DNA from 2 places in the Streptomyces sp. NPDC005070 genome. Region 2 is predicted to be linked to the other one. Evidence: riboswitches for the same ligand, from Rfam matches in the RefSeq annotation. Region 2 holds a riboswitch; the other holds the start of a gene.
The links. Region 2 has a riboswitch for cyclic di-AMP ahead of ACWEBX_RS21655 (NlpC/P60 family protein). Riboswitches for the same ligand answer to the same signal wherever they lie in the genome.
Positions count from the first base shown of each region.

Region 1: another riboswitch for cyclic di-AMP. It lies ahead of ACWEBX_RS14990 (transglycosylase SLT domain-containing protein); the one in region 2 lies ahead of ACWEBX_RS21655 (NlpC/P60 family protein).

Region 1 is NZ_JBSFZS010000037.1:5,732-12,212, forward strand. It holds gene ACWEBX_RS14970 (CHRD domain-containing protein) at 1-17, opposite strand, end outside; gene ACWEBX_RS14975 (COG4315 family predicted lipoprotein) at 272-847, shown strand; gene ACWEBX_RS14980 (polyprenyl synthetase family protein) at 1,008-2,018, opposite strand; gene ACWEBX_RS14985 (CocE/NonD family hydrolase) at 2,451-4,442, shown strand; cyclic di-AMP (ydaO/yuaA leader) riboswitch at 4,982-5,143, shown strand; gene ACWEBX_RS14990 (transglycosylase SLT domain-containing protein) at 5,148-5,918, shown strand; gene ACWEBX_RS14995 (HAD family hydrolase) at 5,996-6,481, opposite strand, start outside.
Region 2 is NZ_JBSFZS010000062.1:16,178-22,658, reverse strand. It holds gene ACWEBX_RS21665 (M23 family metallopeptidase) at 1-1,632, shown strand, start outside; gene pcrA (DNA helicase PcrA) at 1,752-4,238, opposite strand; cyclic di-AMP (ydaO/yuaA leader) riboswitch at 4,585-4,753, shown strand; gene ACWEBX_RS21655 (NlpC/P60 family protein) at 4,762-5,931, shown strand; gene ACWEBX_RS21650 (tellurite resistance/C4-dicarboxylate transporter family protein) at 6,066-6,481, shown strand, end outside.

The DNA.
Region 1 (6,481 bases), on a different contig from region 2:
CGACGCGTCGTGGACATGGCGTTCGATCCCATGATTCCGTTTTCTCCCCGTAACCCGGCCGACGCCCCCTGCGTCAGCTTCTGCGGAGGATTACGGACCCGGTTCGGCCCGGACTCACCCTCACCCTGTGGCACCGGTCACATCACTCCACATCACCCAGAAGCAGTCAAATATGGCGACCATTCGAGCAAAAATCGGCTCGAATCCGTACGTACGGGTGGCAGCAGCCGGAGCGCCCAGCACTCCGGGCTCACAGGATCGAGGGATCGCCATGGTTGCCATCAGGCATGTCACGGGATACGCCGCTACGGGCGCCGCCGTCCTGGCGCTCGCGCTCGCCGGATGCGGAGGGGGAGGCGGCGGCAGCGACAGCGGGACCAGCACCCCGCAGAAGAGCGGCTCCGCGCAGAGCGGCGGCTCGACGCAGAACGGCACGACAGGATCGGCGACGTCGACGCTGACCACCGCCAAGGTCGCGAAACTGGGCACGGTCGTGACCGACGGCAAGGGGTACGTCCTGTACCGCTTCGACACGGACTCGGCGAACCCGACCAGGGTCAGTTGTTACGACACCTGCGCCGCCCTCTGGCCCGCGGCCACGACCACGGCCAAGAGCGCGGTGACGACGAAGGGCATCGACAAGAGCCTGGTCTCCACGGTGAAGCGCAACGACGGCACCACCCAGATCACCCTCGCCGGCTGGCCCCTGTACCGGTACGCCAAGGACGACGAGCCGAAGGAGCCGTACGGCCAGGGAGTGGACGGAACGTGGTGGGCCGTCACGCCCAGCGGAGCGAAGATCACCACGCCGGTCGCGACGAGCACGGGAAGCGGCGGGGGCTACTGAAGTCCCCCTTCCGGGGGCACCTCTGGCATGGGCCGGTCATCCCGACCGGCCCATGACCGGTGACTCGCGCGTCGGCTTCCCGAACGGCTCGCGACCGGTGACCTCCGCGTCGGATTCCCGGCCGGCCCGTAGCGGGTGAACCGGTGACCCCCGCGTCGGCTCAGCCGGCCCGGTGCACCACCGCGTCCACCAGCTCGACCAGCGCGGCCTTCGCGTCGCACTCGCGCAGCGGGGCCAGCGCGGCGCGCGCCTCCTCCGCGTACCGCACGGTGTCCCGGCGCGCCTGCTCCAGCGCGGGGTGCTCCCGCAGCCGGGCCAGCGCCTCGGCGTGCCGCGCGTCGTCCGTCAGGTCGGATTCGAGCAGCTCGCACAGTGCGATGTCCTCGGCGAGGCCCAGCCGCTCGGCGCGCTCGCGCAGCCGCAGCACCGGCAGCGTGGCGATGCCCTCGCGCAGGTCCGTCCCCGGCGTCTTGCCGGACTCGTGCGAGTCGGAGGCGATGTCGAGGACGTCGTCCGCGAGCTGGAAGGCGACGCCGAGGCGCTCGCCGTACTGCGTGAGCACGTCCACGACGGTCTCGTCGGCGCCCGACATCATCGCGCCGAACCGGCACGCGACCGCGACCAGCGACCCGGTCTTGCCGCCGAGCACATCGAGATAGTGGTCGACCGGATCGCGGCCGTCGCGCGGTCCCGCCGTCTCCAGGATCTGTCCGGTCACCAGCCGCTCGAACGCCTCGGCCTGGATCCGGACCGCCTCGGGCCCGAGGTCGGCCAGGATGTACGAGGCGCGGGCGAAGAGGAAGTCACCCGTGAGGACGGCCAGCGAGTTGCCCCAGCGCACGTTGGCGCTGTCCACCCCGCGCCGGACCTCGGCCTCGTCCATCACGTCGTCGTGGTACAGCGTGGCGAGGTGGGTCAGCTCGACGACAACGGCCGAGGGCACGACACCCGGCGCGTAGGGGTCGCCGAACTGCGCGGCGAGCATCACGAGCAGCGGCCTGAACCGCTTCCCGCCGGCCCGCACGAGGTGCTGGGCGGCTTCCGTGATGAACGGGACCTCGCTCTTGGTGGCTTCGAGCAAACCCTCCTCGACAGCCGCCAATCCGGCCTGGACATCGGCTTCGAGAGCCTGGTCCCGCACGCTCAGCCCGAACGGCCCGACGACGGTCACGAGAGGTTCTCCTGTCTGCTGACGATCACATGGCGAACTCGGTCGATCAATCGGTCGATGACACGGTTTGTCGATGTGTCGCTGCCATCACTCAAGTCAGCGTATCCGGTCACGTTTCGATCACCGCGAGCGCCCACCGTCCCCCGGCCCACTTCGCTCCGCCAGGAGGTATGCGGGAGTACACCCGGAAGGCACACGGGAAGCACCTGCGTGCCCCAACGACGGGTACCCCGGCTCACGGGCGCCACCCGATCACCGGCGGTATGTTCATGATCAGACGATGTGAACCGACTTGCGACGACATGCTGCGAAGCACCCGGAAGAGGCCACCGTGTCCCACAGCCGTGCCCGGCCCGTGTACGGCCGGGACCCGACGATCCCCGCTCTTCCGGCCGTGCCGCACGACGCATTCCGTCCACTGAGGTGACGCTCATGCACATCCGTACGTCCTTCCCTTACGAGACCACTCACGAGGACGTCCTCGTCCCTCTCCCGGACGGCACCCGTCTGTACGCCCGGATCTGGCGGCCGCTGACCGAGGAGCCGGTACCGGCGCTCCTGGAGTACGCCCCGTACCGCCTGAGCGACTGGTCGGCCCCACGCGACCAGCAGCGCCACCCCTGGTACGCCGGGCACGGCTACGCCTCCGTCCGCGTGGACGCGCGCGGGCACGGCAATTCGGAGGGCGTGCCGGGGGACGAGCGGGCGGGGACCGAGCCGGACGACGGGGTGGAGGTGGTCTCCTGGCTGGCCGCCCAGCCCTGGTGCACCGGCCGGGTCGGCATGTTCGGGATGTCGTGGGGCGGCTTCAGCTCCCTCCGCGTCGCGGCCCGCGCACCCGAGCCGCTCAAGGCTGTCGTCACGGTCTGCTCGACCGACGACCTCTATGACAACGACGCGCACCACGCCGGAGGTTCCGTCCTCGCCGTCGACACGCACGCCCGGTCGGCCCGTCTGCTCGCCTTCGCCGCCCGCCCGCCGGACCCCGCGCACGTGGGCGAGGGGATGTGGCGGGACATGTGGGAGAAGCGACTGGAGGCGGTCACCCCCCGCGCGCACACCTGGCTGGCCCACCAGACCCGGGACGCGTACTGGCGCGAGGGCGGCGTCCGCGAGGAGTACGGAGCCATCCGCGCGGCGGTCCTCGCCGTCGGCGGCTGGCACGATCCGCACCGCGACACGGTGCTGCGCCTGGTGCGGAACCTGCCGCCGGATCGCGTACGAGGTCTCATCGGCCCCTGGTCCCGCCAGTACCCGGACCGGGGCCTGCCGCCCGGACCGGCGATCGGCTTCCTCCAGGAGACGCTGCGCTGGTGGGACCACTGGCTCCGCGACGAGGAGACGGACTCCGTCCCCCTTCTGCGCTCGTACGTGATGGACGCGCACCCTCCGGCGACCGCGTACGAGCGGATCCCCGGCCGCTGGGTGGGCGACCCGGCCTGGCCCTCACCCTCGGTGACCCCGGTCACGTACGCGCTCCAGGGCGCCCCGCTGCCGGTGCGGTCCCCGCAGCACACGGGGGTCGACGCGGGCTGCCTCTTCCCCTCGGGCGACGACGCCGACCTGCCGCCGGACCAGCGGGAGGAGGACGCCCGGTCGGCCTGCTTCGAGTTCGAGGTGACGGAGGAGACCTGGGTTCTGGGCCGCCCCCGGGTCAATCTGCGGCTGACGTCCGCGTCGCCCAGGGGCCAGGTGATCGCCCGGCTGTGCGACGTGGCCCCGGACGGAGCGTCCACGCTCGTCACCCGGGGTGTTCTGAACCTGTCGGCGCGCCGGGGCCCCGACCAGGCGGTTCCCTGGCGACCCGGCGCCACGGAGCACGTGGTCCTCGACCTGAACGCCATCGGCTACGCGTTCCCGGCGGGCCATCGCATCCGGCTGGGCGTCTCCTCCACGTACTGGCCCTGGCTCTGGCCCCAGCCGGGCTCGGAGACCGGCTTCACCCTGGAGCCGGTCGGCAGCGTCCTCGAACTCCCGGTACGGGCACCGGAGTCGGACCCCTCGATCACCTTCGGGGAACCGGAGGAGGCCGAACCCCTCGGCGTGACCGTCTCGGCGACCCTGGACGAGCCCCGCCCGCGGCGCCTGGTCCTGCGCGACGTGGCCGCGGAGACCTGGAGCCTGGAAGTGGACCCGGGGCGCGTCGGGACCCGGGTGTTCCCCGACGGTCTCGAATGCACGGAGGAGGCCCGGGAGACGTACACGATCGACGCGGCGGACCCGCTGTCCGCCCGCGCCCACGCGGTCTGGTCGATCCGGCTGCACCGGCCCGAGCTGCCGTGGGACGCCCGCGTCGAGACGGTCTCCGCCATCGCCTGCGACGCGCAGGACTTCATCACGACCGACGAACTCGTCTGCAAGAACGGCGACGAGGTCGTCTTCCACCGGACCTGGGAGAAGCGCATCCCCCGCACGGCCGGCTGACCGGGCCGACCGGGCCGACCGACCAGGCCGAACAACTAAGCCTACTAACAAGGAAGTTCACCGTCTGTGGGGCGTGCGCACGCCGAACTCTGCTGACAGGACGTCCACTTCGCCACGCGCCCACCGGGGTTCGGCCCGCTTCCGGCCCGGCGCTCCCGCCCGGGACCTGCCGCGTTCGCCGATGTGGCCCGCGCCACAATTCCCGTCGCGCCAGGGGCCGCTCGGCGCCTTCCGAGGGGCTCGAAAGCGTCCGCCGACGCAGGCGCAATGCCCGAATTACCCCCTCATGGTGCCTTAATGCTCTTTGGTCTCGTGAGTTGGGTCACCGGCCCGCCGGGCCATCGATGGACGCCCCTTATGGATCAACCCGTTTGCGAAAGGCAAGTTGAGGATCCAATTCCGGCACAATCGGACTTTTCACCCTCGCATTAACCAGGCCAAAGCGATCTTCGCGGTCAAATCTCGTCTTGTTTCGGACATGTGCTCTCGCATACGTTCTGGTTGACCCCGGGCGGATCGCCGAATCCTGCCGCCGCCCGGAAACCCATCGACCCACGCACGGCAGGAGCGGGGGAACCACAGGTAAGCCGCCGGTCCGGACACACCCGGAACGGCTTGGGGTGAAGCCGCGCCCAGAGCGCGGCCGGGCATCTCCCGCCCGAACCCGACAGCTCACCTCGCAGGCGTCGGAGAGGACATTTCGCCATGCCCGTACGAGCCAAGCACCGCCGCAAGAAGACCAACGTCATCACCCGGGGCATGATCGCCGCCGGCACGGGTGGCATCGCCCTCGCCCTCCCCCTCGTGAGCGCGACCGGCGCCAGCGCCGCCACCCCGGCGCAGGCCCCCCAGGCGGCCAAGACCGCCCACACCGCGGTGGTCCCCAACGTGCAGCTCGTCACCTACAAGGTGGTCGCCGGCGACACCCTGTCCAAGGTGGCGAAGAAGTACCCCAAGAGCGGTGGCTGGAAGAAGCTGTACGCGGCGAACCGCGCGGTCATCGGCGACAACCCCGCGATGATCCGTCCGGGCCTGAAGCTGACCGTCGGCACGAAGACGCTGAAGTCGACGACCGTCCGCACCACGGCGAACGCGACCGCCGCCGTCGCCAAGTCCAAGGCGACCACCGTCACCCAGGCCGCCGCCAAGACGTACTCCAACGACCTCGACGGCTGGATCAAGGAATCCCTGGACGTCATGGCCAAGGCCGGCATCCCGGGCAGCTACGACGGCATCCACCGCAACGTGATACGCGAGTCCTCCGGCAACCCCAACGCCATCAACAACTGGGACTCCAACGCCGCCGCGGGCATCCCCTCCAAGGGCCTGCTCCAGGTGATCGACCCCACGTTCCAGGCGTACCACGTCGCCGGCACGTCGTCGAACATCTACGACCCGGTCGCCAACATCACCGCGGCCTGCAACTACGCGGCCGACAAGTACGGCTCCATCGACAACGTCAACGGCGCCTACTGATCCCACCCCCGCACCACCTGCTTCACCCGCACCCGCCGACGGCGCCTTCCGGCCCGTCGGCGGGTGCGTCGGCGTCGCTAGAAGCCGAAGAGGCGCTCCAGGACGACCGCGACCCCGTCGTCCTCGTTCGACAGGGTGACCTCGTCGGCCACCGCCTTCAGTTCCGGGTGGGCGTTGGCCATCGCCACACCCCGGGCCGCCCAGTCGAACATCGGGATGTCATTGGGCATGTCACCGAAGGCGAGCGTCGCACCCGGCGTGAGCCCGAGATGCGCCGCGGCCAGAGCGAGGCCCGTCGCCTTGGTCACCCCGCATGGCTGGAGTTCGACGGTGCCGGGCCCGGACATGGTCACCGTCGCCAGCGAACCGACCACTCCGCGCGCCGCCGACGCCAACTCGTCGTCGGACAACGACGGGTGACGGAGCAGCACCTTGCTGATCGGCTCCGCCCAGAGGTCGTCCCGACGCGGCACCCGCACCGCGGGCAGGGTCGGGTGCGGCATGACATACCCCGGCTCGATGAGCGTCAGCCCGTCCACGCCGTCCTGGTCGACCGCCGCGTA
Region 2 (6,481 bases):
GCCCCGGCTTCCGACGCCGCCTCGGCGTCCTACGCGCCCTACGGCGCGCAAGAAGCCCAGTACGGCGGCGACTTCACCGCGTACGGCGACCACTCCGCCATGACCTTCGACTCGGGCGCGGCCACCATGGGCGCCTACGCCGGCTCGGACTTCGCCGGCGACCCGCTCTTCGGCACCATGCCCGGCGGGGCCGGCACCGGCTCGTACGACGCCACGCAGTGGAACGCGGGAGTCCAGCAGCCGATGGGCTACGACCCGTACGCGGCGCAGCACACCGCCTACGGCACCGGCGCCCACGACGCGACGGCCTGGACGAACGACTACCAGCAGCTCACCGACATCCCCGCGCAGTATCCCGGCCCCGACGCCTCGGGCCAGTGGGACGCGAACGCCTGGGTCCAGCCCGAGCAGCCGCTCGACGGCACCCAGCAGTGGACCGTGCCGACGCAGGAGACGGGCGCGTACGACGCCACGCAGTGGAACAGCGCCGGCGGCCAGGGCACGTACCAGGCCTACGAGCACCCCCAGACCGAGACGTACGAGCACTCGGGGACGGAGCCGTACGACCAGCCGGGGCCGGAGTCCGCGTCGTACGACCATGATCTGACCCGGCTCGACATGACGTACGAGGGGACGTCCGACGCGGCGGACGCGGTGCCCTTCGACCAGCAGGCGACCGCGACCTTCGACCAGGCGGTCCACGGCGGACTCGACACGGTCGGCAACGAGGCCGAGTTCGACGCGGCCGAGGACTTCGCGGACACGCACGGCCCCGACGAGGGCTACGACGACCACGACCCGTACGACGAGGGTCGCGAGCGGCCGCTGCTGGAGGACCAGGAGGAGATCACCCCGGTCCGGCTTCCCTCGCCCCGGAGCGGTTCCCGTGCCCGGCGCCGCAGCCCCGCGAAACGTTCCGCTCTGCTGACCGTCGCGGTGCCCTCGGCCTGTGTCATGGGGGTCGCGGGGATCGCCGCCGCCTCCGTGGGCGGTGTCGGCGGCCTCGGCGGGAACGACTCGAAGGACACCACGGCCAGCGCTTCCGACGCGACCTCGGTGAAGCCGTCGGCCGCCAACGTCAAGCTGGACACCCAGCTCCAGAGTCTGTCCGCGGGCGCGGACGACTTCGCCGACCGGGCGAGCCGCACGCAGGAACGTATCGACCTCAAGGCGCAGCAGGCGACGGAGAAGAAGAAGGCGGCGGAGGCGGCGGCCCGCAAGGAGCGGCTGCGTCCGAAGTTCGCCCTTCCCGTGGCGCAGCAGGGCCTCAGCGCCTACTTCGGCCAGGCCGGCGTCAACTGGATGTCCGTGCACACGGGCATCGACTTCCCCGTCTCCTACGGGACGCCGGTGATGGCAGCGACCGACGGGACCGTCCGGACGCAGTGGAACAGCGCGTACGGCAACATGATGATCGTGACCGCGATGGACGGCACGGAGACGTGGTACTGCCACCTCTCCACGTACCAGGTCGCCTCCGGTACCACCGTCAAGGCCGGTGACCAGATCGCCTTCTCCGGGAACTCCGGCAACTCGACCGGCCCGCACCTGCACTTCGAGGTCCGCCCGGCCGGCGGTTCGGCGATCGACCCGCTGCCGTGGCTGCGCAGCCACGGCCTGGACCCCACGTAAGAAGCCGGATCCCGGTCAGGAGCCCGGCCGCCGCGTGACCCCGGGCGAGAACCCGGCGCCCGCGGCCCCCGGCCGTCCGCCTCCGGACGGCCAAGGGCCCCTGCGAACGGTCTCGCGGACTACAGCTTCTCCACCGGCGCGTACCGCAGCAGCAGCCGCTTCGGCTTGGGCTCTCCGAAGTCGACCGTCGCCTCCGCGTTCGCGCCCGTCCCCTTCACCCCGACGACGGTGCCGAGGCCGAACTGGTCGTGCGTGACCCGGTCCCCGACGGCCAGCGAGACCACCGGCTTCTCGGTGGCACCACGGCGGGTGGCGAACCCGGAGGCACCCGAGGCCGCGGACCGCGAACGCGAGGACGAGAGGGAGGCGGCGACACCGGAGACCGGACCGGCGGACATGGGCGCCGTCGCCCCTGTGCGCTTCCAGTCCAGATGGGTCGCCGGGATCTCCTCCAGGAAGCGGGAGGGCGGGTTGTACGAGGGCTGTCCCCACGCGCTGCGCATCGAGGACCGGGTGAGGTAGAGCCGCTCGCGCGCGCGGGTGATGCCGACGTACGCCAGGCGCCGCTCCTCCTCCAGCTCCTTGACCTGTCCGAGCGCGCGCATGTGCGGGAAGACGCCGTCCTCCATGCCGGTCAGGAAGACCACGGGGAACTCGAGGCCCTTGGCGGTGTGCAGGGTCATCAGGGTGATGACGCCGTTGCCGTCCTCCTCGTCCGGGATCTGGTCGGAGTCGGCGACGAGCGCGACCCGCTCCAGGAACGCGGAGAGTCCGGGCGGGGTCTCGCCCTCGCCGGTCTCCTGCTCGAACTCCAGGGCGACGGCGGCGAGTTCCTGGAGGTTCTCGATCCGGGTCTCGTCCTGTGGGTCGGTCGAGGCCTGCAACTCGGCGAGATAGCCGGTGCGTTCGAAGACGGCCTGCAGGATGGTGGCCGGGCCCGCGCCGGACTCGACGATCGTACGGAGGTCTTCCATGAGCGTGTTGAACCGCTTGACCGCGTTGGTGGAGCGCGCGGCCATGCCGTAGGCCTCGTCGACGCGGCGCAGCGCCTGCGGGAAGCTGATCTTCTCGCGTTGTGCCAGGGCGTCGATCATCGCCTCGGCGCGGTCGCCGATGCCTCGCTTGGGCACGTTCAGGATGCGGCGCATGGGGACCGAGTCCTCGGGGTTGGCCAGCACCCTCAGATACGCCAGGACGTCCCGGACTTCCTTGCGCTCGTAGAAGCGGACACCGCCGACGACCTTGTACGGCAGGCCGACGCGGATGAAGACCTCTTCGAAGACACGGGACTGGGCGTTCGTACGGTAGAAGACCGCGACGTCGCCGGCCCTCGCCTCGCCCGCGTCGGTGAGACGGTCTATCTCGTCGGCGACGAACTGGGCCTCGTCGTGCTCGGTGTCCGCGACGTAGCCCGTGATGTTCGAGCCGGCGCCCGCGTTGGTCCACAGGTTCTTGGGGCGGCGGGACTCGTTGCGCTCGATGACCGCGTTGGCGGCCGTCAGGATCGTCTGCGTGGAGCGGTAGTTCTGCTCCAGCAGGATCGTCGTCGCGTTCGGGTAGTCCTCCTCGAACTGGAGGATGTTGCGGATGGTCGCGCCGCGGAAGGCGTAGATCGACTGGTCCGCGTCACCCACGACGCACAGTTCGGCCGGGGGCAGGTCGAACTCGTTGGGCGGTACGTCCACGGGGTGCTCGGAGGTGCCCACGAGCTCCCGGACCAGCGAGTACTGCGCGTGGTTGGTGTCCTGGTACTCGTCGACCAGGACGTGCCGGAAGCGGCGGCGGTAGTGCTCGGCGACGTCCGGGAAGGCGCGCAGCAGGTTGACCGTGGTCATGATCAGGTCGTCGAAGTCGAGCGCGTTGGCCTCGCGCAGCCTCGACTGGTACATCGCGTACGCCTGGGCGAGGGTCTTCTCGAAGCCGTCGGCGGCCTGGGCGGCGAAGTCCTCCTCGTCGATCAGCTCGTTCTTCAGGTTCGAGATCTTGGCGCTGAACGACTTCGGCGGGAACCGCTTGGGGTCGAGGTCGAGATCACGGCAGACGAGCGCCATCAGACGCTTGGAGTCGGCGGCGTCGTAGATCGAGAACGACGAGGTGAAGCCGAGCGTCTTGCTCTCGCGGCGCAGGATGCGGACGCAGGCGCTGTGGAAGGTCATGACCCACATCGCGTTGGCGCGCGGGCCCACGAGCGCCTCGACGCGCTCCTTCATCTCACCCGCGGCCTTGTTGGTGAAGGTGATCGCGAGGATCTGGCCGGGGTGGACCTCGCGCTCGCCGAGCAGATGCGCGATGCGGTGGGTGAGCACGCGGGTCTTGCCCGAGCCGGCGCCGGCCACGATGAGCAGCGGGGAGCCGGAGTGGACCACGGCCGCGCGCTGGTTCTCGTTCAGTCCGTCCAGCAGGGCGGCGGGGTCCACGGCGGGCCGGGGCGCGCCGTCGCGGTAGTACGCGTCCCGGCTCGGCGGCAGGTCGAACTTCCCGCCGAACAGATCGTCCGGAACCGGCTCCGGTACGTGATCGTCCTCGGGCGGCGGAGGGTGCTCGTCCTCGTGGCCCGCGGAGGGCTTGAGGTTCGCCAGGAAGCTGTCGTCAAAGAGGCTGCTCATCGCTCTCCGAGTCTAGGCCGCCCCACCGACAGCCCGCCGCCACCCCGAGAACTCGGCCCGAAGTCGTGACGAGACGCCCGGCGGACACCAGGCGTGACCGCTTGCGGACACCAGAAGTGACCCCTGCCCCTGCCGACACCCCAAACCGCTACGGAGCGCGACAGCGTGGGCACTTTACGCGAGAGGCCGACCGGCCCGTGGGCGAGCCGTGCGCTCCCGGCGGCACATGCGGCAATGGTCACGAAAATGTATCGGGCGTATCGGGCATCAACCTTCACACGGGCCACACCGGTTGGCTAGCGTGCTCGAAGACCGCTCGACCACATCCGGCGAACACCGCCGGGCCGGGCGGCCTCCGCCGAGTCCGGTGCGCCGAGAGGCCCCGGAGCCGGGGACCCACCGACTTTGGGGTGAATCGGTCCAACCGCCTTGTGGGGCACGGACCGTAGGGCAGCCTTCCGGAACCTCCCGCCCGAACCCGACAGCTAACTCGGCAGGCGGATGACGGAAGGAGTCGCCTCTCTTGGCGTCACACCGCAAGGCGCGTCCCACCGGTGCGCGCATCGCAGGCATACGGACCCCCGCCCTCGCCACAGCGGCCCTCACCTCCGTGGCCCTGCTCTCCCAGACCGCCAACGCGTCCCCCTCGGCCGAGCCCAGGCCCAGCATCGAAGAGGTCTCGAAGAAGGTCGACGACCTCTACCACCAGGCCGAGACCGCCACCGACAAGTACAACGCGAACCGGGAGAAGACCGCCAAGCAGCGCAAGCGCGTCGACACCCTGCTCGACGACGTCGCGCAGCGCACCGAGAAGCTCAACACAGCGCGCGAGGAACTGGGATCGTTCGCCGCGGCGCAGTACCGCACCGGGGCCGCCGCACCCGACACCGCGACCCTGCTGCTCGCGGACAACCCCCAGGACTACTTCGACCAGACCCAGTTGATGAGCCGCCTGACGACCCGCCAGAAGGCGTCCGTCGACGACTACATTGCGGAGCAGGCCGCCACCGCCGAGAAGCGGACGGAGGCCACCGAGAGCCTGGAGTCGCTGACCGCCTCGCAGAAAGAGCTCAAGACGTCCAAGGCCGAGGTGCAGCACAAGCTCTCCGAGGCCCGCGACCTGCTCTCGAAGCTGAACGCCGAGGAAAAGGCGCGTCTGGCGGCGATCGAGAAGAAGAAGCGGGAACAGGCCGCGGCCGAGGCGGCGGAGCTGGCACGGCAGCAGGCCGCCGCCGAGAAGGCCGCGCAGGCGCAGTCGTCGTCGGACAGCTCGGGCGACTCGGCCGCCGGTTCGACGACCGGGTCGTCGACGGGATCGACGGCCACGGGCTCCTCGTCGAAGGCGGCCGAGGCGCTCGCGTTCGCCCGCGCGCAGGTCGGCAAGCCGTACGTCTGGGGCGCCACCGGCCCGGACTCCTACGACTGCTCGGGCCTGACCCAGGCCGCCTGGAAGGCCGCCGGCGTCAGCCTCCCGCGCGTCACCTACGACCAGGTGAACGCCGGCACGACGGTCTCCCTCGCCGACGCCCGGCCCGGCGACCTGGTCTTCTTCTACGACGACATCAGCCACGTCGGCATCTACATCGGCGACGGCATGATGATCCACGCGCCGAAGCCGGGAGCGTACGTCCGTGAGGAGTCGATCTACTACGACGGCACCTCGGCGATCCACAGCGTGGTGCGCCCGGCGTAGCCCGGGACCTGGAAGCCCCGCGCGCGGGGCACGCGTGCGGGGCTCTCCCGATCCCCGCAGGCGTGCCCCGCGTTTTCGTCGCCGCCCGCGCGTGGCCCGCCCGCAACCGCTCCGCGGGTCCCTAGCATCGATGCATGCCAGACACACCGGACATGACGGACACCATTCCGCTCCGCTCCTGGTGGGCGGGGTGGGCGCCCGCCGCCGGGGCCGCCGTCATGGCCACGGGCATCCTCTCGATCGGGCTCAACCTGACCGGCTACGAGGTCCTGTCCCGGATCGCGCTGTTCCTCGCGTCGCTCGCCTGGGTCGGGCTCGCCTCGGACTTCCTCGCCCGGCTGGTGGGCGACCGGGCGCAGTGGGCGCGACGGGCCGGCACTCCCGCCGGGCTCGACGCGGTCGCGGCGACCACGGTGCTCGGCACCCGGTTCTCCACACTGGGGTGGCAGACGCTCGCCGAAATCCTGCTCGCGCTGTCGGCCGTGCTCTGGCCGGTCCTTCTGCTGATGGTCCTGCGGCACTGGCGGCGCCGCATGACGGGAGAGGTGTT